One region of the Idiomarina sp. 017G genome, then DNA from elsewhere that is predicted to be linked to it. Evidence: predicted binding sites of a transcription regulator. Region 1 holds the regulator's gene; the other holds the start of a gene.
The links. Region 1 encodes FliA, which starts transcription of late flagellar genes. Its sites were predicted from a motif close to CTAAAGNTNNNNNNNNNNNNGCCGATA; they were not measured.

Region 1 (10,956 bases):
GTCGTCATAAATCAACGCTCTTCCAGCTGCTTCAAATTAGTTAATAGTGACTGGTAAGCCAACACCCCTCGCGATTTCGGTGCATAAGCAGAAGGTGTGAGCTGCTCATTAGAGGCATCGCGGAATTTTGTATCTATTGGGATCATGCCATTCCAGACCGAGCGACCATAACGTGCAATGAGCTTCTTATACGTTTGCAAAGACGCATTGGTTCGCTTGTCATAAAGTGTCGGGATAATAGTATAAGCGTAATTCTCACCGCGAGACTTATGTATTAACGTTAAGGTTCGCATCATGCGCTCTAGCCCTTTGAGCGCTAAAAACTCAGTTTGAACTGGAATCAATACTCTCTGGCAACAGGCAAGGGCGTTGACCATAAGAACTCCCAGCACGGGCGGCACATCAATAAGAACATAGTCGAAATCATCAGCGACCATTGCCAGTCCACGTTTTAAGACCAGTCCCATACCATCCTGAGTGCCGAGTTTACGATCCAGCGTCGCCAGTGCCATAGTGGCAGGCATAACGCTCAGATGCTTAAACTGGGTAGGCAAAATACTGCGGCGCATCAAATCTGCACTTACAGCTTTACCAGCACTGAAGACATCAAAAGAGCCGGACTCCAGCGATTCTGAATCAATCCCAAAATAGTAGGTTAATGACGCATGGGGGTCAGTATCAATACAAAGGACTCGCTTACCCTGTTCAGCCAATAGGCCTGCCAGCGCAACGGTTGTGGTGGTCTTTCCGACCCCGCCTTTTTGATTAGCTACCGTCCATACGATCATTCACTCATCCTGCTATAAGCCGCTGTAACCGACTTCTTTCATAATAGCCTTGGCCATTCCTTCGAGGCTGATACTGCGGGTTGAAATGCCCGCCTGGGCAACCGCTTGTGGCATTCCGTACACAACACAGCTGGCCTGATCCTGAGCCCAGATAGTCGCACCCTGATCCTTCAGCATTCGTGAACCATCACGGCCATCAGCACCCATGCCGGTTAAAATGACACCCAGCACTTTGCCCATGTAGGTTTTCGATAAGCTGGCAAAGGTTAAGTCGACACTCGGCTTATAAGTAATACGCCCGCTAGTGTCATCTTTTATCCGTAATCTGGCGCTACCCGGACGGCCTTCAACCATCATCTGTTTGCCGCCCGGCGCTAAATACGCGGTTCCGGCTTTTAGCACATCACCGTCTTCAGCTTCTTTAACATGCACTTGGCACAGACCATCCAGACGCTGTGAAAAGGCCTTGGTAAAAGCCGCAGGCATGTGTTGAACCATAACAATAGGATAAGGGAAATTGCCGGGCAATTGAGTCAATATTTTTTGCAATGCAACAGGACCACCGGTTGAGGTTCCTATCGCCAGTAATTGATAAGCCCGGTTTATTGTTAATGCGCCAGCCGATGTCGCTGTCCGTGCATCACTTTCACGCTGACTTTGCAGTTCATTATTACGTTGCCGGATACGATCCAGCGCTGTAGTAGGTTCAGACGAACGTTCAGGTTGCTTCGCAACAGGCGGCGGTGTTGATGCTCGCGCAGACGTTCGGCTTACCGGCTGCCTCGCAATCGCTATAACGCGATCTTGCAGAGTTTTTACTGCCTCGTCGCGGTTACGGGCGATATCTTCAAATTTCTTCGGCAGAAAGTCTGCGGCTCCCGCCTCGAGTGCGTTCAGCGTTGCTGTCGCCCCCTCATGAGTCAAGGAGCTGAACATCAAAATAGGACAAGGATTGCTGCTCATAATGGCTTTTACAGCATCAATGCCGTTCATTACCGGCATTTCAATGTCCATGGTAATAACGTCCGGCTTAAGGGTTCGGCTTTGTTCTACCGCTTCTTCGCCATTATTCGCACTACCAATCACTTTAATGTTGGTATTGTCTTCTAAAATCTCAGTCACCCGGCGTCTGAAGAACGCCGAGTCGTCTACCACGAGAACTTTTACAGTCATGAACGGTTTGTCCCGTTATCTTTTGGCGTAATACTTAAGCATGCTGGGCACATCGACTATCAGAGCAATACCACCGTCGCTGGTAATTGTTGCCCCGGCCATTCCTGGCGTACCCTGCAGTAACTTATCTAAGGGTTTAATAACCACTTCTTCCTGACCAATCAGTGCGTTCACCACAAAGCCTACTTGCTGGTTGCCTATTTGCACTACCACCACGTGACCTTGCTCATTGCGGGCAGAACCATCCGGATTACGTACCAGCCATTTCTCTAAGAAGAACAGCGGAATAGCACGGTTACGTACAATGAGAGTCAACTGTCCGTCTACGGTATTGGTGCGCTTCATATCCAGGTCGATAATTTCACTGACAACAGCAAGCGGCAAAGCAAAAGTCTGATCTTTTACGGCGACCATTAGCGTCGGCAATATTGCCAGAGTCAGCGGCACTTTAATCAAGAGTTCAGTACCTTTACCTAACTCTGAGTTAATTTTAACGCTACCGTTGAGCTGGCTGATTTTGGTCTTAACCACGTCCATGCCAACTCCACGACCGGAAATATCCGAAACTTGTTCTTTGGTCGAAAAACCTGCCGCGAAAATCAAGTTATAAGCATCTTCATCGCTTAAACGTGCAGCGGAGTCTGCGTCCATAATGCCTTTTTTAACGGCTATGCCTCTTAGTTTTTCAGCGTCCATACCAGCGCCATCGTCTTTAATCGACAGCATAATATGGTCACCTTCCTGAGACGCCGACAAGGTGACGGTTCCTGAGCGCGACTTACCATTCGCTTCACGCTCATCCGGCATTTCGATACCATGGTCAACAGAGTTACGAACCAAATGCACCAAAGGATCGGCCAGAGCCTCAACTAAGTTCTTATCTAAATCGGTTTCTTCACCGTACATCTCAAGATTGATTTCTTTCTTCAGGCTACGAGCCAGGTCACGGACAACCCGAGGGAAACGGCCAAACACTTTCTTAATTGGCTGCATCCGGGTTTTCATCACCGCGCCCTGTAAGTCGCCAGTGACAACATCCAGGTTCGAAATAGCTTTGCCCATTTCAGCACTGTCTGACTCATCAGAATTACTCAGGCTCAACAAACGGTTTCTGACCAGTACCAGCTCGCCGACCATGTTCATAATTTCATCTAAGCGCTTGGTATCAACCCGCACAGTAGTTTCAACCGGAGCAGGCGCTGGTGCAGCTGGCTTTTTATCTACCGGCTGAGCCGCTGCTGGTTTCGCTTTAGACTCTGATTTCGGCTCAGGCTTCGGTTCTGGTTTGGATGCTGGTTTTGCCGCAGGTTTCGGCTGCGCTTTGGGTTCAGGCTTTTTCGGTGCTGGCTCATTAGCAGGCTTATCACCTTTCGGTGTCGGCGCTTTGCCACTGCCATGCAACTCGTCCAGCAAGGATTCAAATTCGTCGTCTGTTATTTCGTCGTCTTTTGCAGGCTCTTTCTGCTTTTCTTGTTTTTTCTCAGCACTTTGAGGCGCTTTGCCGCTGCCATGAAGTTCATCCAGCAATGACTCAAATTCATCATCTGAAATCTCATCACTGTCTTCATTTACCTTGGGCTTGGACGCCGCTGGCTTGTCTTCTTTTCCGGGACCTTTGCCTTCACCGTGTAACTCATCCAGCAACGCTTCAAACTCATCGTCCTGAATTTCATCAATGCTGTCGCTGCTGCTTTCTTCTGCTGCAGGTTCTGGTTCCGGATCTGTTTCCTCGGCAGGTTCATCTTTTGGAACCTCTATAGGCGCTTCGTCCTCAGACTCTGGTTCACTCAACTTATGCAATAATTCCAGCAACTCCGGTGAAGCTGCTTCAGGTTCTTCTTTGGCGCGCACCTGCGCAAACTGAGTATTGATAGTATCCAAAGACTGAAGAATCACGTCCATCAGGTCGGAAGTGACCGTACGTTGACCATTACGCAGGGTATCGAATACGTTTTCCGCACCATGACAGGTATCAACCAGAGCTCCCAGAGACAGGAACCCGGCACCACCTTTAACCGTATGAAAGCCACGGAAAATAGCATTCAACAGATCTTTGTTTTGCGGATCATTTTCCAGTTCAACTAGCTGTTCAGACAGTTGCTCGAGGATCTCTCCAGCCTCGATCAAAAAATCCTGCAGAATGTCTTCGTCCATATCAAAGCTCATGCGACTGATGCTCCTAGAAACCTAAACTGGACAACAAATCGTCCACTTCGTCTTGTCCGCCAACCACGTCATCGCGTTGATCAGCATCGATAATTGGGCCTTCGGCATGGGCTGCATCTTTCTTAGGCGCAGACCCTGCTTTTTCCGCGTTACGACGTTCTTCTTCTTTACCAAATATCTTCAGCAATTCAATCAGGTTCTTTTCAACGTCTTCAACCAATTGAATAACCCGACGAATAACTTGTCCGGTAATATCCTGAAAATCTTGCGCCATAAGCACTTCAGTCATTAACCCGTGCACTTGAGGCATGTTTTCACCACAGCGCTTAAGTACGTCATCGACCTCATGACATAAAGACTTGAATTCATTTATCTGAATATCATTGCTCATCAACCGGTTCCAGGCCGGCATCACTTTCTCAACACGGTGATGCATGTCGTCTGCAAGTGGCAGACAGGCTTCTACAGCATCCATCGTGCGATTCGCGGCGTCTTCAGTTTTTTCAATGACATACAGCAGACGATTTTGCGCGTCCGGAAGATCATCCTGCGTCATTTGCACAATGCGAGGGTCAACCTGAAAGTCCTGGAGCGCTTCGTGGAGGTCTCTTGTTAACTGGCCTACAGAGGTAAACAACTTGTCATTACGACGGTTGTAAACATCTTCCAGTAATTGGTTAGCCTGCTGTTGTTTCCCGTCTTCAAGCAAGGCTACTAATTCCTTGGCTTGCTCCAGAGAAATATCATGGGCGTTATCAGACATAGTCGTTCGCCCTTTAGCTGATTCGTTCGAAAATCTTGTCGAGCTTTTCTTTCAACGTTACGGCTGTAAATGGTTTAACAATATAACCATTTACTCCAGCTTGAGCTGCCATAATGATCTGCTCTCGCTTGGCTTCCGCTGTTACCATTAACACAGGTAAATGAGCCAGGTTATCGTCCTTGCGAATTTCACGCAGCAAGTCGATTCCCTGCATACCCGGCATATTCCAGTCGGTTACGACAAAGTCGAAATCACCGTTCTGCAACATGGGCAATGCGGTATTACCGTCATCGGCTTCCTGTATATTGGTAAAGCCAAGATCACGAAGTAAGTTCTTAATGATTCGTCTCATTGTAGAGAAGTCGTCCACAACGAGAATTTTCATATTTTTATCCAAAGCACCCTCCACTGAGGCTCTCGATTACAACCAAAGTTTATTCAACCCAATTTTGCATTCGCGACTTCAGTCGCAACATTGCCTGACTGTGAATTTGACTGACTCGTGATTCACTCACGCTCAGCACTTCACCTATCTCTTTTAAATTCAATTCTTCGTCATAATACAACGAAAGCACCAAAGCTTCACGTTCTGGTAACGAAGATATTGTCGAAACCAGCGCTTTATGAAACGCCGCGTTCTCAACATCTCTTTGTGGCTCATAAGCTGAACCCGTTACCTGCTCTGGCATGATAGCATCTTCTGATACACCAAGATCTTCAATACCAACGATTCGTCCCGTGCTGACATCCCGCAAAATATGATGATATTCATCCATACCCATATTCAGCTTTGCGGCCACTTCCGTGTCTTTTGCATCGCGTCCGGTTTCATTTTCAACCTGACGAATGGCTTCCAGTACACGCCGATGATTACGATGAACCGAGCGCGGAGCCCAATCACCACGACGAATTTCGTCCAGCATCGCACCACGAATGCGAATGCCGGCAAAAGTTTCGAAACTGGCGCCTTTAGTGTTATCAAAGTTACGCGCAGCTTCTAATAAGCCAATCATGCCCGCCTGGATCAAATCATCCACTTGCACACTGGCTGGAAGTCTAGCCATCATATGGTGTGCAATACGCTTAACCAGCCCGGTATGCTGTTCAATAATGGCATTCCGGTTGTCAGCAGTGGCGGCATAAACGGCAGCTTTATTCATTGGCAACATCCCGCTTACTCTCGTTATCGGCAGAAGTTATCAATTGTTCAAGAAAAAATTCTAAATGCCCGCCGGCTTGAGCCGGAACAGGCCAGTCAATGGCTTTCTTAGCCAACGCTTTTATCGCTAAAGAGGCTGGTGATTTTGGATAAGCCAGTACCATAGGTTGTTGTTTTCTAACAGCTAAACGCAAGTTGTCATCAAAAGGTATAATCGCGGCAAGCTCTAAAGCAACGTCTAAAAACCGATCGGTTACTTTAGTCAATTTATTGAACAATACTTGTCCGTCGCGCAGATTTCTTACCATATTGGCAACCACCTTGAATTTAAACAGGCCTTGCTCCCGGCTCAATACTTTGATCAGTGCATAAGCATCAGTAATTGATGTGGGTTCATCACAAACCACTAATAAAACATCCTGTGACGCTCTGGCAAAGCTGACAACGGTATTACCAATACCCGCTGCGGTATCGACAATTAATACGTCATAGTTTCCCTGAAGCTGGCTGAAGGCTCTTATTAATCCAGCATGCTCAGATTCACTCAAGTCCACCATAGAACGCGTTCCCGATGTTGCCGGAACAATTTTAATTCCTGCCGGGCCTTCAATCAGAATATCTTCCAGCTCACACTGCCCACTCAACACATGAGAAAGGTTGCGCTCAACCCGCAGGCCTAACATAACATCGACGTTAGCCAGACCTAAGTCGGCATCCAGCACTAATACTCGTTTGCCCTGCTTTGCCATTGCGATAGCCATATTCAGCGACACGTTGGTTTTCCCAACGCCGCCTTTACCACCAGTTACCGCAATAACTTTTACTTTCGATTGTTTCATTCTTCGCAGACCGCTTGCTTGATCCATCGGGCGTATCTCTTTTCTGACTAGATTGATAACAGCTTCATATTATATTGGCTAATTCAGCGAGAAAACGCCTCATTCCAGTACGATTTTGGCACGTCTGACACTGAGGAACAAATGCTTTTATCAAGCAGCCGCTCAGCCTCGGCAACCATAAAGTTGGCATCCGCTACCCGAATGTCTTCAGGTACTTGCTGACCATTTGTTAAATAACCAACCGGTAAGCCATGTTCTATTGCTACGCTGATACTCTCACCTAAACTTAAGCATTCGTCCAGCTTAGTAAAAATGCAACCAGACAAAGGCAGTGCTTTAAATTGTTTAACCGCATCCATCAGCACCTGGCTTTGTGATGTTGCAGACAACACCAGGTAAGGACGAATCCGCAATCGTGAATTCTGAATAAGCTGGCTTAACTGTTCGTTCAAACGCTTGTCGCGTTGACCCATGCCTGCCGTATCAATCAAAATAAGACTTTTTTGACGTAGCGCAAGTAATGCATCTGCCAGTTCCTGTGCATTTTTTGCCACTTTGACCGGACACCCTATGATACGACCATAGGTTTGTAATTGTTCACTGGCACCAATACGAAAGGTGTCGGTGGTAATTAAAGCCACTTTATCGGCACCATGGCGTTGCGCATAACGAGCGGCTAACTTCGCAATGGTCGTGGTTTTACCGACACCGGTAGGGCCGACTAACGCAACCGCTCCACCGCGCGTCAAAATGTCGTCAGAGGTCGTATTCAGCTGACCTTCTAATAAATGCAGAGTCTGTTCCCAGGCTTCATCATCTGATCCGCCTTCAGGAATAAAACAGGCAATCTGGTCGGCAACTCGCTCGCTCAAGCCCATATCCATTAAGCGGTTCATCAGCATAGAGCGGGTTGGTTCTTCACGATCCATTTCTTGTTTCATCAAGCCGCTTAACTGGTGTTCCAGCAACTGACGAATTCCATTGACCTGAGAGCGAAGTTCAGCAATGGCCTGGGAGTCGTCTGCTGCCGGTGCGTTTACTTGTTCAGGAAAAATATCGTCGCTGAGTTGAGAAGCGTTAAATTCTTGTGGCTCGGCTTTCGGCTCTGGCCGTTGTGCCGGTTCAGTAGTCGCTTGCGCAGCAGTGGGCTGTGTGGGCTGTGCAACCTGTGCCTGACGTTGCAACAGCTCTTGCAAAGACTCAGCCGGCACTTCCGGTGTCTTTGACGCAGCCGGCTCATTTGGGGCCTGATCAGCCATTGGCTGTGCCTGTTGCGCATCGGGGTCAATGGCTGCAACCAGCTCAATACCACCGTTTACTTTCTTATTGGACAGGATAATCGCATCCGGACCTAAGGTTTCTTTAACCTGTTGCAATCCACGGCGCATATCTTCGGCAAAAAAGCGTTTAATCTTCACAAGCGACTCCCGTTACTCTTGTGTGGCGGTTTGTTCACCACCGTTTTGTTGTCCACCAATTGAGCTGACAATGCGAATTTGTTTATCATCCGGTACTTCCTGATAGGACAACACGCGCATACCATCGGTAGCGTGACGCGCAAAACGCGCCATGGTTGACCGTAAAAGCCCTGAGGTCAGCAGTACTGAAGGTTCCCCGTTCATTTCCTGCTGCTGATGCACTTCGCGTAATGACTGTTGCAGGCGTTCGGCCAAACCAGGTTCGATTCCGGCGCCTTGCTGATTTCCGTCATTACCAGCCATTTGCAGTGACTGATGCAACATCTGTTCCAACTCTGGTGCCAAAGTTATGACGGGCAATTCCGCCGCCCCTTCAGCAATGTCCTGAACAATTAACCGACGCAGTGAAATTCTGACTGCAGCCGTCAGTACTTCTGGGTCCTGGCTACGTCCTGCATACTCAACCAAAGTTTGTACAATAGTGCGCATATCCCGAATCGCGATGCCTTCGTCCAGTAAGTTCTGCAGTACTTTCACAAAGTTGCCCAGTGACAATAGATCCGGAATCAGCCCCTCAACCAGCTTAGGATGAGTACGCCCCAGACGATCCAGCAATTCTTGTGCTTCTTCGTGGCCCAGCAGCTGAGATGCATGGTTGGTTACAATCTGACTTAAGTGAGTAGCGACTACAGTTGCAGCGTCAACCACGGTATAACCCAGAGTTTGAGCGTGCTCGCGTTGCTCAGGACGGATCCAGACAGCATCCAGGCCAAAGGCCGGATCTTTTGTCTTCTCACCGTCCAGCTCACCGAATACCTGACCCGGGTTAATCGCCATCTCCCAGTCATGACGAATTTCAGCTTCACCCATGGTCACACCCATAAGAGTAATGCGGTAACTGTTGGGGCCTAAATCGAGGTTGTCCCGAATATGTACGGCCGGAACAAGAAAACCAAACTCTTGAGACTGCTTCTTACGTACACCTTTAATGCGTGACAGCAATTCACCGCCCTGCTGCTTATCCACCAAAGGAATTAAGCGATAACCAACTTCCAGACCTATAGTGTCAACGTGGCGTACGTCATCCCAGCTGAGCTCTTTTTGTTGCGCCTGCTGAACTTGCTGCTCCTGTTCTTTTTCAACCAGTTCGCCTTCTTCAGTCTTGGTTTTCTTAAGTTTAAAGTAAGCCGCGCCGGCTAACACCGCAGACATGCTTAAAAAGGCAAAATGCGGCATACCGGGAATAACCCCCATGGCAAACAATACCGCGCTGGTAATGACCAAAACCTTAGGGTTATCGAGCAATTGCAGAACAACTGCATCGCCCATGTCCTGGCTGTTATTTTCACGCGTAATGATAATGGCGGTCGCAACTGACAGTAACAATGACGGAATTTGTGCTACCAGGCCATCACCAATGGTTAACAGCGTATAAACTTCCACTGCCTCATTGAAGGTCAGACCGTACTGGATCATACCAATGAGCAGACCGCCGATAATGTTAATAAAGAGAATAAGGATACCGGCTATGGCATCCCCTTTTACGAACTTACTGGCACCATCCATGGAGCCGTAAAAGTCAGCCTCACGGGTTACATCGCTGCGTCGTGCTTTGGCTTCTTCCTGGTTAATTAGGCCCGCGTTAAGGTCAGCGTCAATGGCCATTTGTTTACCAGGCATAGCGTCAAGGGTGAAGCGAGCGGTTACTTCTGAAATACGGCCGGCGCCTTTAGTAATAACCACAAAGTTAATAATAACCAGAATGGCGAACACCACCAGGCCGACAGTGTAGTTACCACCTATGACCACGCTACCAAAAGCTTCAATAACAGAGCCTGCAGCACCTGGCCCGTTATGCCCTTCTAATAAAACAATACGCGTAGAGGCAACGTTAAGGCTTAAGCGTAGTACCGTAGCAATAAGCAAAACGGTAGGAAAAGCGGCGAAATCCAGCGGACGTTGGGTATAAACCGCCACCAGCATAACTACCAGTGACAAAGTAATTGAAAATGAAAAGAGAACATCCAGCACCACAGCCGGAATTGGCAAAACAATCATCGCCAGAATGGCCATAATGGCCAAGGGTGTTCCAAAACCTTTGATCAGATGCGCATTGTTCTGCGTGAAATTTCTAAAATTTACTAACTTTTCGGCACCGCCCGCCATACGTCTTCCTGTTGCGTCAAAAAGTTGAACCTGCGGTGTTTTATTCAAGAATCGAGCCAGCTTTCGTTTTATTCGGAGGTTATCTTACATTCGTTTCAGTTGGGGCTTACAGACAAAGCTTAAACAGCTTCTATACTCGTTGCTCTTCTTCAAAATAATGTGTTTTTATGCGCGGTTACTCTCTTATGGAATTGGTCGTGGCAATGGCTGTCAGTGCGGTGCTTGGTGCTTCTGCCCTGCCAATATTTACTCAGCAGACAGAGTCTTTGTTGCTTCAAAAAGAGGCTGGCCGCTGGCTGTCTTATTTGCAGCAGGTAAAAGCCAGGTCCATAGCAAATAAGGAATCTATCGAAGTTGACTTAGTTACATTTAGCCGTGACTCGCAAACCTCAGGTATTCAAACCGAATACACTTACAGTTCTTCCGCGTCGCTTACTTTTTATGGAGAGTCATCTGCCGCGACACCCGGACATATCAAACTAAT
Region 2 (10,956 bases), on a different contig from region 1:
TAGCGGCCCAGCTCATAGTCTACGCCGTCTTTTTTCCAACCACGCCCGGGGCCGGTGGTGTCCCGGGTTCCCAGAATTAGATGCGTTGGTACCGTTAATTGGTCAAACTCGTTAGATACATTACCGGTAAAAATCATGTCGTAAGTCAACGCGTTATTCCAGGCAACCAAGCTCCAGTCATCGCCGTTTATCCAGCCTTCGTGAATTTTAATTAACGCTTCGTAATCCTCTGACCATTTACCGTCATAGTAATTTTTCTTCTGGTAGGCCCGGACTTTATCAATGGTTTTGCCCTGCTCGTTCTCATAAAAGAAGGCCGGATCTTTGTATTGCACATAACGCAGATAGTCTTCCAGGCCTACCGGGTTAACCAGCACCAGTTTCTCGACATTGTCGGCATGGTTCAGGGCATAGCGGGTAGCCAGCATGCCGCCCATAGAATGACCCATCACAACAAGCTTATCGATTCCAAGCGACTCCACTAACCCTTTAGTGTTATCTGCCAAAGCTTCGAAGGAAAACTGATAATGCTTCGGTTTGGAGGACTTCCCAAAACCGATTTGGTCCGGCATAAGTATCCCGTAGCCTTTTTCGTGAAGATAGTTAGCGGTTTTCTCCCAGTAGTCGGCTGCGAAATTTTTTCCATGCAGCAACAAAACCGTCGGCTGTTCGCCTTTCGCCGGTAAGTGCATATAAGCCATTTCCAGTTTCTGTCGCTGGCTGTCAAATTCAAAGGTATGAACTTCAAAAGGGTAAGAATAGCCACTTAAGCGGGCATCATATTCCGGCGAATGGTCGTCAGCAGAAGCAGGAGCTATTGCTCCCAAAAGAAAAACGGTAAACACGGTATAAATCCAGGTACGCATGTGCAAATCCTTAGTTTAACTTATAGTCGTTACTATCTCGGTCAGCATTTAGACACGATAGTTCCTTTCTACGACATCTGCAAAACTCAAGAGTACACTCCAAGCTAGCGGAATAGGTCAGTATCAGAGATCACCCTCAACTTTATTAAGTATCAAGCTGCGATGGATAATACCAAGTTCAAAGCGGCTATCGTTGGAATTAACCGTGTTATCACCAAGAAGGAAATATTCTTCTTCGCCTGTTGTATATAAGCTATTAGAATATTTTTTATCTTTTATCACTGCAGATGCCGGCAAATACTGCACTCCAGACTCAATCAGCTTATCTGGTAGCTTTACTTTCTCATCATTTATATAGACACCATCTTCTTCGATCTGAATCGTTTCATTAGGAAGACCTACAATTCTGAAAACCAAAAGATTAAATTGCTGAGGATTTTTCACGACAACCACATCCCAGCGGCTGGGTTCATAGCCGAAAGACGAAAGAATCCCTATTTCAACTGTCTGCCCGGCTTTTATTGTCGGCTCCATTGAGGAACCATTTTGAACGAATTCACGGCTAAAAGCAGATACACTAAACAATATCGTAATTATTAAAAGAACATTTTTTCTCATCTTTAAGCTACTTAATAACTGTTATATTTTTGCTTTCAATAACTGGTGAAAATGAATCAACCAGCTGTTCGTTGAAACCTTCTATTTTCTGAATATTTTCCAACTTATCTAAGTCGCTTAATGAGGACACCCCAAAACGGTCATCTTCACCATCCCAGAAAGGTACTAGCTGACCGTAAATTTCTCTTGAAGCGTCATAACTTAAATGAGTAATACGGGACAGTAGCTCCTTCGGAATAGCCAGCCCCCTCATGTAATCCAGAGCCTCAGGTATGCTTTCATAACCTGAAACTGAAATTTCTCTCGCGTCATAGGCTTTAGCGAAGTCTCTTAAATTAAATTCAGGAGACAACAACTTATGAATGTACATGAGCTCATCAATAACCATTAATTTAAAATTCAAATCTTCGAACTGAGCTTCACCGCCGGTAGGAAGCTTGTATGCCGGGCTCAAATCCCGCGCCAGCAGACCCGATAATTGCTTAGCTCCACTACCGCTTCCATTGGAGGTCAGTAATTTCGCCAGCTTCCCGGCCCCTTTTGAGCCAGTGAGTAATTTTTTAGCCGAGTCATTTTCGTCCTGCTCAGGAGCAAATAGACAATTAATTGCGTGCTCGTTTTGCTCATCAGTCCACTGTCTGACTTTAGGCTCCAGATAAACGATTATTTGATTTAGCTGCTGAGCCGGGTATTCCTCAGAATCGAATAAATCAAAGAAAAGCCGCCAGGCCATGCCACCATCGTTTTCATCAACCATAGAGGTTATATATAAATCAATGAGCCGTGCCACAACCTGAGGATGCTCATCGGAGCGTTGTAATACAGACAGAATCAAGCCATTACCGAAGTTAATGTCTCTTTCGACACAGCTAAGCACCCATAACTCATAATTGGAGGGGCAGTTGTCTGAATGATAAAAACAAGTCGTTAAAAAGGTTTCGACGAGCTTGTAACCCGGCTGAAGGCCTGATTTATCAACCAGCAAACCTTCGGCATTAGAAACCGCTGATATTTTCTCGTAGATTTCGCTGAGAATAGGTTGCGACTCATCAAATACTTTTACCAGCTCACGCGGGCTCGGTGCGCTTCCGTCGCTTTGGTTTAGTAACAGCAACCATTGGTACGCCGCCTGACACTCTTCTTTCTTGTTATAGTCCAGATAAAGCAGTCGCCTAGACCACTCGTTAAATATAAATTTCGCACTCTCTGCCGATTTAGCCGCTTTTAAAAAGTAGGTTCCAATAGCCGCAATAAGCTGACCACTTTTCTTGTCACGAAGGTCAATATTGGCAGCCAATGAGAACAACTGGCGTACGAGTATATGCTTTGCTTCATCATCATAAGCATTCACGTTCTGCGAGAGCTTACCAATAATGCCTAATGTTTTTTTGCTACCGGACTTAATCGCAAAGTTTAAGTCTCGATCAGGGCCTTCAACTGCCTCAAGAAAGTTTTCGAATACCATTAAGTGCAAGCCTCAAAGGGTTGTTATTCATGTTTGAGAATTTCATTAAATGCGTCATCGCTCAATATCAGCGGAGCCATGAAGTCCCGTACGTACTCTTCTCGTTCCTGGGGAGCGGCCTCGCCCCACCAAGCTGAGTCAGCTATATGCTTAAGAAGTAACTTTGTTTCCAGTCGTTTCCTGTCGGCGCGCTGCCAATCGAGCCAGTCTTGAGCTCGATTTTTCTGGCCGTCGTCGAAACTGGATGAGACGAGTAAATCGAACACCTTAAAAGCCAGACTTGCCGTCAAAGGGCTACCTTGCGCGTCTTTGAGAGAAGAGTATTCGTCGAACTTAACGGCCATTAGCGTCTTATGTAAGGCCAACAACTCATAGTAACTTTCAATTTCAATGTTCATATTTCATTTCTTATACTTTTTCTGTTGCGCCACTTCAACGACGTTGACTATTTCTTTTCAGCTGTACGGCCCGGTAAGGCATCAATAGAAGTCAAAATCTCACGTGTGATTTTTTCACGTTTGCCAAGATCCGCCATGCGGTTCGGCGTGTCGATATTCAATGCGAAAAATACCGGACCTTCAGGCCATTCGACCCAGCCTACCCACCAGCCAAAACTGCCTTCCCAGCCGGTTTTTGCCCGCAAAATCCAGTTCCGCTCAGCTTCAACAATCATCAGATCTTTTATTAGCCGCTGATGTTCTACCGCAAAAGGCAATTCGTTACGGTAAAGCCTTTGCAAAAAGGCAATCTGTTCATTGGCAGAAATAGCCAACTTCCCATCCAGCCAATAATTACGGATATCGTCAGACGGAGCTGCATTTCCATAATCAATGCGCTTTAAATAGCTTTTCGCTTTTTCGGCTCCTATGCCTTCTGCGAACTGCTGATAAACCCAAACAGTTGAGTTACGTATAGCCGAGCGCAGGTTCTGGTCACTATTGTGTCCTGCAAAACTGCGTTCCACTCCATCCCACTTAAACACCTCAAACTCGTCCTGAACGACGCCTGCATCAAGGGCAAAAAGCGTGTGTGGGATCTTAAATGTTGACGCAGGTGAAAACCGTTTTGCAGCTCTTTCTTTATCGAACACAAATGTCGTCTGGTCATTTTCACGTCCATCGACTACGACAATAGTGCCCTGAACTTCATATTCTTCGAATACGCTTCCCCAATCAGAGCGCTCCTGAGTCTCCGCACACACGGGAGCGGCAAAGCTCAATATAAAAAGCATGATTAAGCTAAATTTCATGTTGTCTCCAAAAGGTCTGGCGCTACGTTTTGATTCTATGGCTTACTTTACTGGCATCTGTGGAAATGGTGCTTCGACAGTCCTTAGGTTCCACAACTATTTACTACACCATAGCCAGCAAGAGTACCGCAATAAAATTTACGTTACACGAAAGTGACGCTGGCCGCTCGGGCGGCTACACTGTGCATTATTACTCGCTTTAACGGAGGCTCTATTATGCACGGCAGCTCACTTGGTCAATTCGGCAACTATCTGCGAGAAAAATGGGCCTCCCCGCGTCGCGTTCGGTTCTGGCTGTTGGTACTGATTATTCTCTACACCTTGCTGGGCTTTTTTGCCCTACCCTGGGTAATCCAGTACGTTGCGGTGAATACGGCTAAAGAAGATTTTGGCCGTGAGTTGCGCATAGAGTCGGTGCAAACCAACCCGTATACACTAACGCTTAGAATGAACGGCGTTACGCTAAATGACAAAGATGACCGGCGGTTACTTGGCTGGGGCAATCTGTTCGTCAACCTGGAATGGTCGAGCATTATTGACCAAACCTGGACTTTCGACGCAATTCGCATAGACAAGCTAATGATTCAGGAAGAACGCTTTATCTCAGGTGAAACGCGCTTATCCCGTCTCGCCGCCGAAAGCTCTGATCCAGAATCGGAGAAAAAAGAATCAGGGAAAGAAGAGTCTGCGAAAATGTCTGCCTTACGCATCAGAGACTTTAAGTTGGAAAACGGCGTTCTGCGTTTTGCTGACAATCTAAAAGACGTAACAGCTGCTGACGACGCTGAGCCCAAACAGGTATCACTGGCTTTGCAGAACATCGGCCTCTGGGTAAAAGATTTCACCCTGCAAAATGACGCCAGCTTCCCGCTGCGCCTGAATGGTCAACTTACAAAGGGCGGTAAACTCGCCTTCGACGGAACTTTTCAATTATTGCCGAGCCCAGCTCTGGAAGGAAATGCCGAAATTAATGAGTTGGCGCTTAAGCAGGCAGCCCCTTACCTACAGCAGTTTATGAACGTGCAACTCGAAAACGGAACACTGACTCTGAATGGGCAAATGAGTACCAATGCACAACAACCTTTTACTTTTAAAGGCTCTGCCAGTATTAACACGCTGAATATCAAAGAAGCCTCTAACGACGAGACTCTCCTTGGATGGGATAGCCTTCAAACCGAACAGTTTGATTTGAACATAGCAAGCAAAGAGATTGAAACAGCGCCCATTGTCGTTAAAGGCTTGTCTGGCCGGGTGGTCATTAACCAGGACAAAACCACTAACTTCGGACAACTTGTCGTTCATGCGCCAGCCGACACAAAAGGCGATACAAATAAAAGCGAGGAAACCGAACCGTTCGGTATCACTATAGAAGGTGTTGAGCTCTCTGACGGAGACGTTCAGTTTTCCGATAACTCTCTGCCGCTGCCCTTCTCTACAAGTATTCATACGCTAAGCGGAGAAGTGTCTACTTTGAGTTCAGATTCGTCTGAGGCTGCACGGGTGAAGCTTGAAGGTGAGGTAGCAGAATTTGGCCTGGCACAGGTAAACGGCACCGTTCACGCCTGGCATCCAACGCGCCAGACTACTATTAATGTTAGATTCCGTAACCTTCAGATCCCGGAATACTCTCCTTACACTGTGAACTTCGCTGGCCGAAAAATAGCAGACGGCACGATGGATCTTGATCTCGATTACACCGTTAATGAGGAAAAGCTAGACGGACAGAATAACTTGGTGCTACATGACCTGAAACTCGGCGAAAAAATGGAATCCAGCGACGCTATGGATCTACCGCTGGACCTCGCCATTGCATTGCTGCAGGACAGCGACGGTGTCATTGACCTAAATCTGCCGGTGAGTGGAGATGTTGGCAACCCGCAGTTCGACTTTGGCAAAGTTATCCAACAGGCTGTGGGAGACGCTATTAAGTCTGTCGTTACCGCACCTTTCAGCTTTTTAGCTAATCTTGTAGGCGCGGACTCAGAAGAAATGGGTAAAGTTGAATTTCCGGAGGGACGTACCAATTTACTCCCTCCCCAGCGCGAACGCATCGCTAAGCTTCGCGAGGCGCTCAACAAGCGGCCAGCTCTTGCTCTGGGGCTAGCAGGTCCATTCAACCGGGCTTTCGATGCTCCTGCTCTGAAAGAAGATAAAGCGATGAAAGTATTACAACAACGTCTGGCGGAAGAAGGACGCGAGATAGAGGAGCCAAGCCTGACAAGCGAGTCGAATCAGGCCGCTATGGAAGCAATATTCTCCTCTCATTACCCGGACACAGAACTCGAAGCCCTGAAAGACCGCTTCACTGAAAAACCAAGTGAAGCATCCAATGAAGCGAAGTTCGACGCTCTGGCCTATCGCAATAACTTAGCTGAAAAGGTAATAGCCGCACAATCGATTACAAATGAGGAACTCAAAGCCATTGCAAATGCACGTGCAGAGGCCGTACGCGACGCCTTGGTCAACAGTTCGGAGAGCGGTATACTCTCTGGGCGGGTGCGTATTAAAGAGCCTCAGGAAGTCGATTCAGTAGAAGGCGAACGGATTGCCATGGAACTTGCTGTTACAACGGATTAAGCCGCCCGCGCTGTTGGAGCACAGCAATATTCGTCAGCAAGGACGCTGTCGATAGAACTGACATAACAACCGGTAAACCTCGGGCATGTGCTCTTTCATGTTCTGAGGGTCTTCAAAAAAGGTTTCGCTACATACCGCGAAAAATTCAGCCGGGCTGGTTAACGAATAGCCATCAAGCGGTAACGGCCTATGATGGATAGAATCGCTCTGCAGCCTTTCCCAGGCAGCCGAAAAAATATCGTGCCATTCGCCGGGCTTCATATCCGGATGCATAGGCGGCGCACCGTTAGCACCATCGCGCAACATATCGAGTTTGTGGGCAAACTCATGAATAACAACATTACTGGCTTTTCCATGACGAGCATGAGGCCCGGTTTGGCAAACCGACTGCCAGGAGAGAATTAACGGACCGCGCAGCCATGCTTCACCGCTTAACCCAGGGCTTTGAGGGTGAACAACGCCGTCGTCGCTACGATACGGACGATTAGGAACAAAGTCCCCTTCGTAAAGAATAATGGTGTATAAATGATCGTACCAATCTAACCCAAGGTGCAAAACGGGCACACAAGCCATGGTTGCTATTTTTAGGCACATCGCATCGGTGAACTGAAAATCCCCGCCTGACGCAAAGTTTTTACGAACCAGAAAACGGAACGCCATATCTCGCAGAGCATCGCGCTCCGCGCCTTGATAGCGCGCCATTACCGGCCAGTCAGCTACCGCTGACTCCCACTCACTTATCGTGAACCCCATTTTTCTAATGCGTCTGTTCTCAAACCAATTGCGTAATCGCTTAAACATAACGTCCTCGGCGTTGAACAGAAACGCAATAGTGAAGTTGATTAACTACTTGGTTTCGCAAGAGTTTGCACTCCTTTCCCTGAAAACACCCAGCCGCTTAAACCATCCTGGTTAATCTGAATGGCCATAAAGTCTTTGCCGTATCGTATCCGTTTAACGTCATGGTCAGTTCCGGCCGGAACATCGAATACAACGCTGCACCCCGACTTATTGGAGTAGCCACATTCCCAATTGCTGTATGCCGACACAGCTTCCGTAATTTTTACTTTATTGCCACGATCACTAGCAATATCGGCAGCCCATAGACCCGATATCACCAGGAAAATAGCGATGATTATTCCAATACTCAGTTTCATTCCCAGCCCAGCTCTTTATATGTTTTTTTATCCTGCTCCGGGAAGCCACTTTTGTATTCTCCCCAACCCATATACTCGTAATATTTGGTCATAGCTTCAAAGTAAGATGAAGCTTCGCAGGTCCAGGCTAGTTTCGCTCCAGGCCCTAACAAACCCCGGGCACTATCACCCCGAGGGCCGGAAAGACAAAACGTCTGTGATTTTTCACCTTCAGTCCATAGTTCGTGTTTCATAACCCACTCTTCAACTCAGCAACAAACTCATCGAGAGATCTACCCATATCGAAAACACCAAAGTCAAAATCAACGTAGTAGACAGTACCAACAGAATTTGTAAAAAGCACGTTATCGCCTAAGGTGACGGCAAAAGGGCTGAGTTCCATGCCATTCAGGTAGGGTTTGTAAGCATTAACTATCTGCTCTTTATCTTTCTGGGGAATCTGTTCAATAATTTCCAGATTTTCATCCGGTATTGTCTCTGCAAGCTCCCGATACAAAGACACATCAATAAACTTTCCTACAATATCTGTGTTGTGATCAGGGGGAGCCAACAGTTTGTCCTTTGTATTCCATAGGGTATTGAGGAGACTATACTACCTTTTGAAATTAAAACATTACCAGCACATTTACTTAACTTGATGACTCTATACATCAACAATTCAAAGGTTAGATGCTGAACTTATCGAAAGTACTTAGCCGAGGTGTATTCGGGGAGCAAAGCGCTGAGGTTAGTCCTCAGCACTATTTTCAGACTCTTCTGATTCGGCTGCCAGTTCCAGCATTTTTTCACGGAAACTGTCCAGGCCTTTCATGACTAAATCGTAGGTTTTGTCGACACCACTTTCGACTTCGCCTTGATAGGCTTGCAAGCCTGTAAGAATATTTTTGGCGTCATCAAAGCCTTTTTCGATACCGCCAGTAATAGCTTCCATGAAATTATTCAGAGTTTCTTCTTCCGATTCGCCCGGGTTCATTTCCTTGTAGCGGCCATAAAAATTGGTCGCAAAAGAAACAATGCGATCAGCCGTGGCCTCAGGAGAAGTATCAACGCCGGAGTCGTAAATTTTCTGCGTGGCGTTTTTGCCCATTACCGGTTCCAGCTCGGCGTTAATGCCTTCCAGCGCCGTTTTGTACAATAAGCTGAGCGAATCATTATTACTGTTCAGCGATACCCGTTCATGAGCGCGCAAAATACCGGCATTGTTTGCCTGCTTAGACTGCGCCGCCATCTCTTTCATACTGTTACGGTTGTCGTCGGTTTTTGCCGGACTGTTCTGCTTGCCAGAACCCGTTACGGAGGTGCTATTACCTGTAGTAATTGACATAATATTGCTCCTGAAAAGTTCGGCTATAGCTTAATTTTAGTATAGCCCGTAACTTGTTAACGGCAGCTACTGGTTAAAGTTTAATCTTTTTCCACAGCAGCATTGACCAGCCCAAGTATGCTCATTACTAGCTATTGATAACCACTTTCTCAGCATTTGGAAATAACGAACCAGCTCGGTTAAACACCACGTCGGGGTGCTTTTTCGACAGAGTGATATCAATTGCATTTGAGCTCTGATTGAAAACAGTCACAATTCTGTCAGCTTTCTGAATACGAGCTACCTTGTGTTTGTTAATGAGTTTCCCCAGAGAGGGCACGACCCTGGCCAAAGGAGTATGAAGAATCCGTACAGAATCTCCCGTTTCTTGCAAAACATGTTCGGGATTATTTAAACGCGATGAGCGAAGCATAAAAAGAACAACAACTAATGAAAGCGGCCCTAATAAGCTTAGTAAGTAAAAATACTCCATTCGATACTCCTTTTCTTTTTGTAGCTCTCATCAGACAAGCTATCAGCTACAGATTGAAGAAACGAGGCTAGGCAGATGGCGCTTACAGCTTCAAGATCCCTCTCTTCCATTTTCCTGACAATCACCGAAACCTCCGGAAGTTTAATACTGCTGCGAGTAGCAAAACGGCAATTACGGTTATAAGGGTTGTCATAATTTGTTATCTTCTAAAAGACATATAAAGCGCATACTGTCATAAACCACACAACTGAGAGTGCTAAAACTGACTTTAGGTTAGCTGAACTCGCATTCGTTTTTATTAGAATATAACCAGAATATAGTGCAGGAACTACAGCCAAAAAGCCGCCAACGCAAAATCCCATAAAAAAACCAGCAATTTGAGCCCAACCGTCACCAGTCAAACTTACTACTAGAAAAATAAGCACGGCCAGCGCTACGGATGCTATGAGTAAGTTGAAAGACAGTTTTTCCGCCCGTTTAAGATCCATTGAATTCAATAATAGCTCCTTAACTCATAACCTTTGAACATACGGGTGGACACTTAGTGGACATTTAGTAATCAAGTGGTAAACAACTCCCGAAACAAGCGCTCTGACTCTTTTAATCCTTCCTCGGTGAACACAACAGACTTTGCCTTACCGACCGGGTTACCAATGAGTCCTTTTTCGTGAAGTCGGTTCATTGCATCCCAGTCAAAAGACTTCCAAGCCCGACTGTCATCATGCAATGCTAGATATAGCAAAGCCAAAACGGACTCATCGATTTTATCTTCGTCAATTGCCATAGATCATCCTCCAATGATGGCTTTGTTTAATGGAGAACTTAGCGGTTTCCTATACGGCTTATCCGAAAAAACAACAAAACTCATCTTCACTTACAACTTTAAAAACTTGGTCAATTGTTTTTACCTGGCTTTTAGGCTCGTAGGCATGCCACTTTAAATCACTCCGCATCCAGTAAATTTTCCAAACACCCTGACTGCGAACAAAGGTAGATTTTGCGATATCCAAATTCTGATATTCAGATGGATTATTCCAAACTGGTCGAGTTTCAAAAATATAAATAGATTGCTTTTCCAGGCGCCAACCAATATCTAGATCACTTCTTATACTTGGCGGTGGCCGGTGTTTAGCAAGAAATGCTTCTCCGGCTTTCTCTATTTTTTTGACCTCAAATTCAGTTAGAGCCATATATTCCTCCAGTTCAGAACTGTACTCGCTCAGAGTTA

Region 2: DEU30_RS08345 (DUF5610 domain-containing protein) is a predicted target of FliA. The motif match lies at 9,314-9,340, and genes of this name have one in related genera.

What each region holds. Positions count from the first base shown of each region.
Region 1 is NZ_SNWT01000001.1:56,841-67,796, reverse strand. It holds gene DEU30_RS00340 (chemotaxis protein CheW) at 1-8, opposite strand, end outside; gene DEU30_RS00335 (ParA family protein) at 12-788, opposite strand; gene DEU30_RS00330 (chemotaxis response regulator protein-glutamate methylesterase) at 801-1,961, opposite strand; gene DEU30_RS00325 (chemotaxis protein CheA) at 1,977-4,127, opposite strand; gene DEU30_RS00320 (protein phosphatase CheZ) at 4,141-4,890, opposite strand; gene cheY (chemotaxis response regulator CheY) at 4,904-5,287, opposite strand; gene DEU30_RS00310 (RNA polymerase sigma factor FliA) at 5,325-6,050, opposite strand; gene DEU30_RS00305 (MinD/ParA family protein) at 6,043-6,915, opposite strand; gene flhF (flagellar biosynthesis protein FlhF) at 6,972-8,306, opposite strand; gene flhA (flagellar biosynthesis protein FlhA) at 8,319-10,472, opposite strand; gene DEU30_RS00290 (prepilin-type N-terminal cleavage/methylation domain-containing protein) at 10,640-10,956, shown strand, end outside.
Region 2 is NZ_SNWT01000005.1:82,247-93,202, forward strand. It holds gene DEU30_RS08295 (alpha/beta hydrolase) at 1-866, opposite strand, end outside; gene lepB (signal peptidase I) at 990-1,484, opposite strand; gene DEU30_RS08305 (hypothetical protein) at 1,492-2,949, opposite strand; gene DEU30_RS08310 (hypothetical protein) at 2,973-3,347, opposite strand; gene blaOXA (class D beta-lactamase) at 3,395-4,198, opposite strand; gene DEU30_RS08320 (DUF748 domain-containing protein) at 4,415-6,775, shown strand; gene DEU30_RS08325 (M90 family metallopeptidase) at 6,809-7,576, opposite strand; gene DEU30_RS08330 (hypothetical protein) at 7,618-7,932, opposite strand; gene DEU30_RS08335 (hypothetical protein) at 7,929-8,165, opposite strand; gene DEU30_RS08340 (hypothetical protein) at 8,162-8,482, opposite strand; gene DEU30_RS08345 (DUF5610 domain-containing protein) at 8,660-9,256, opposite strand; gene DEU30_RS08350 (hypothetical protein) at 9,384-9,728, opposite strand; gene DEU30_RS08360 (hypothetical protein) at 9,935-10,225, opposite strand; gene DEU30_RS08365 (DUF6429 family protein) at 10,288-10,512, opposite strand; gene DEU30_RS08370 (DUF3024 domain-containing protein) at 10,571-10,918, opposite strand.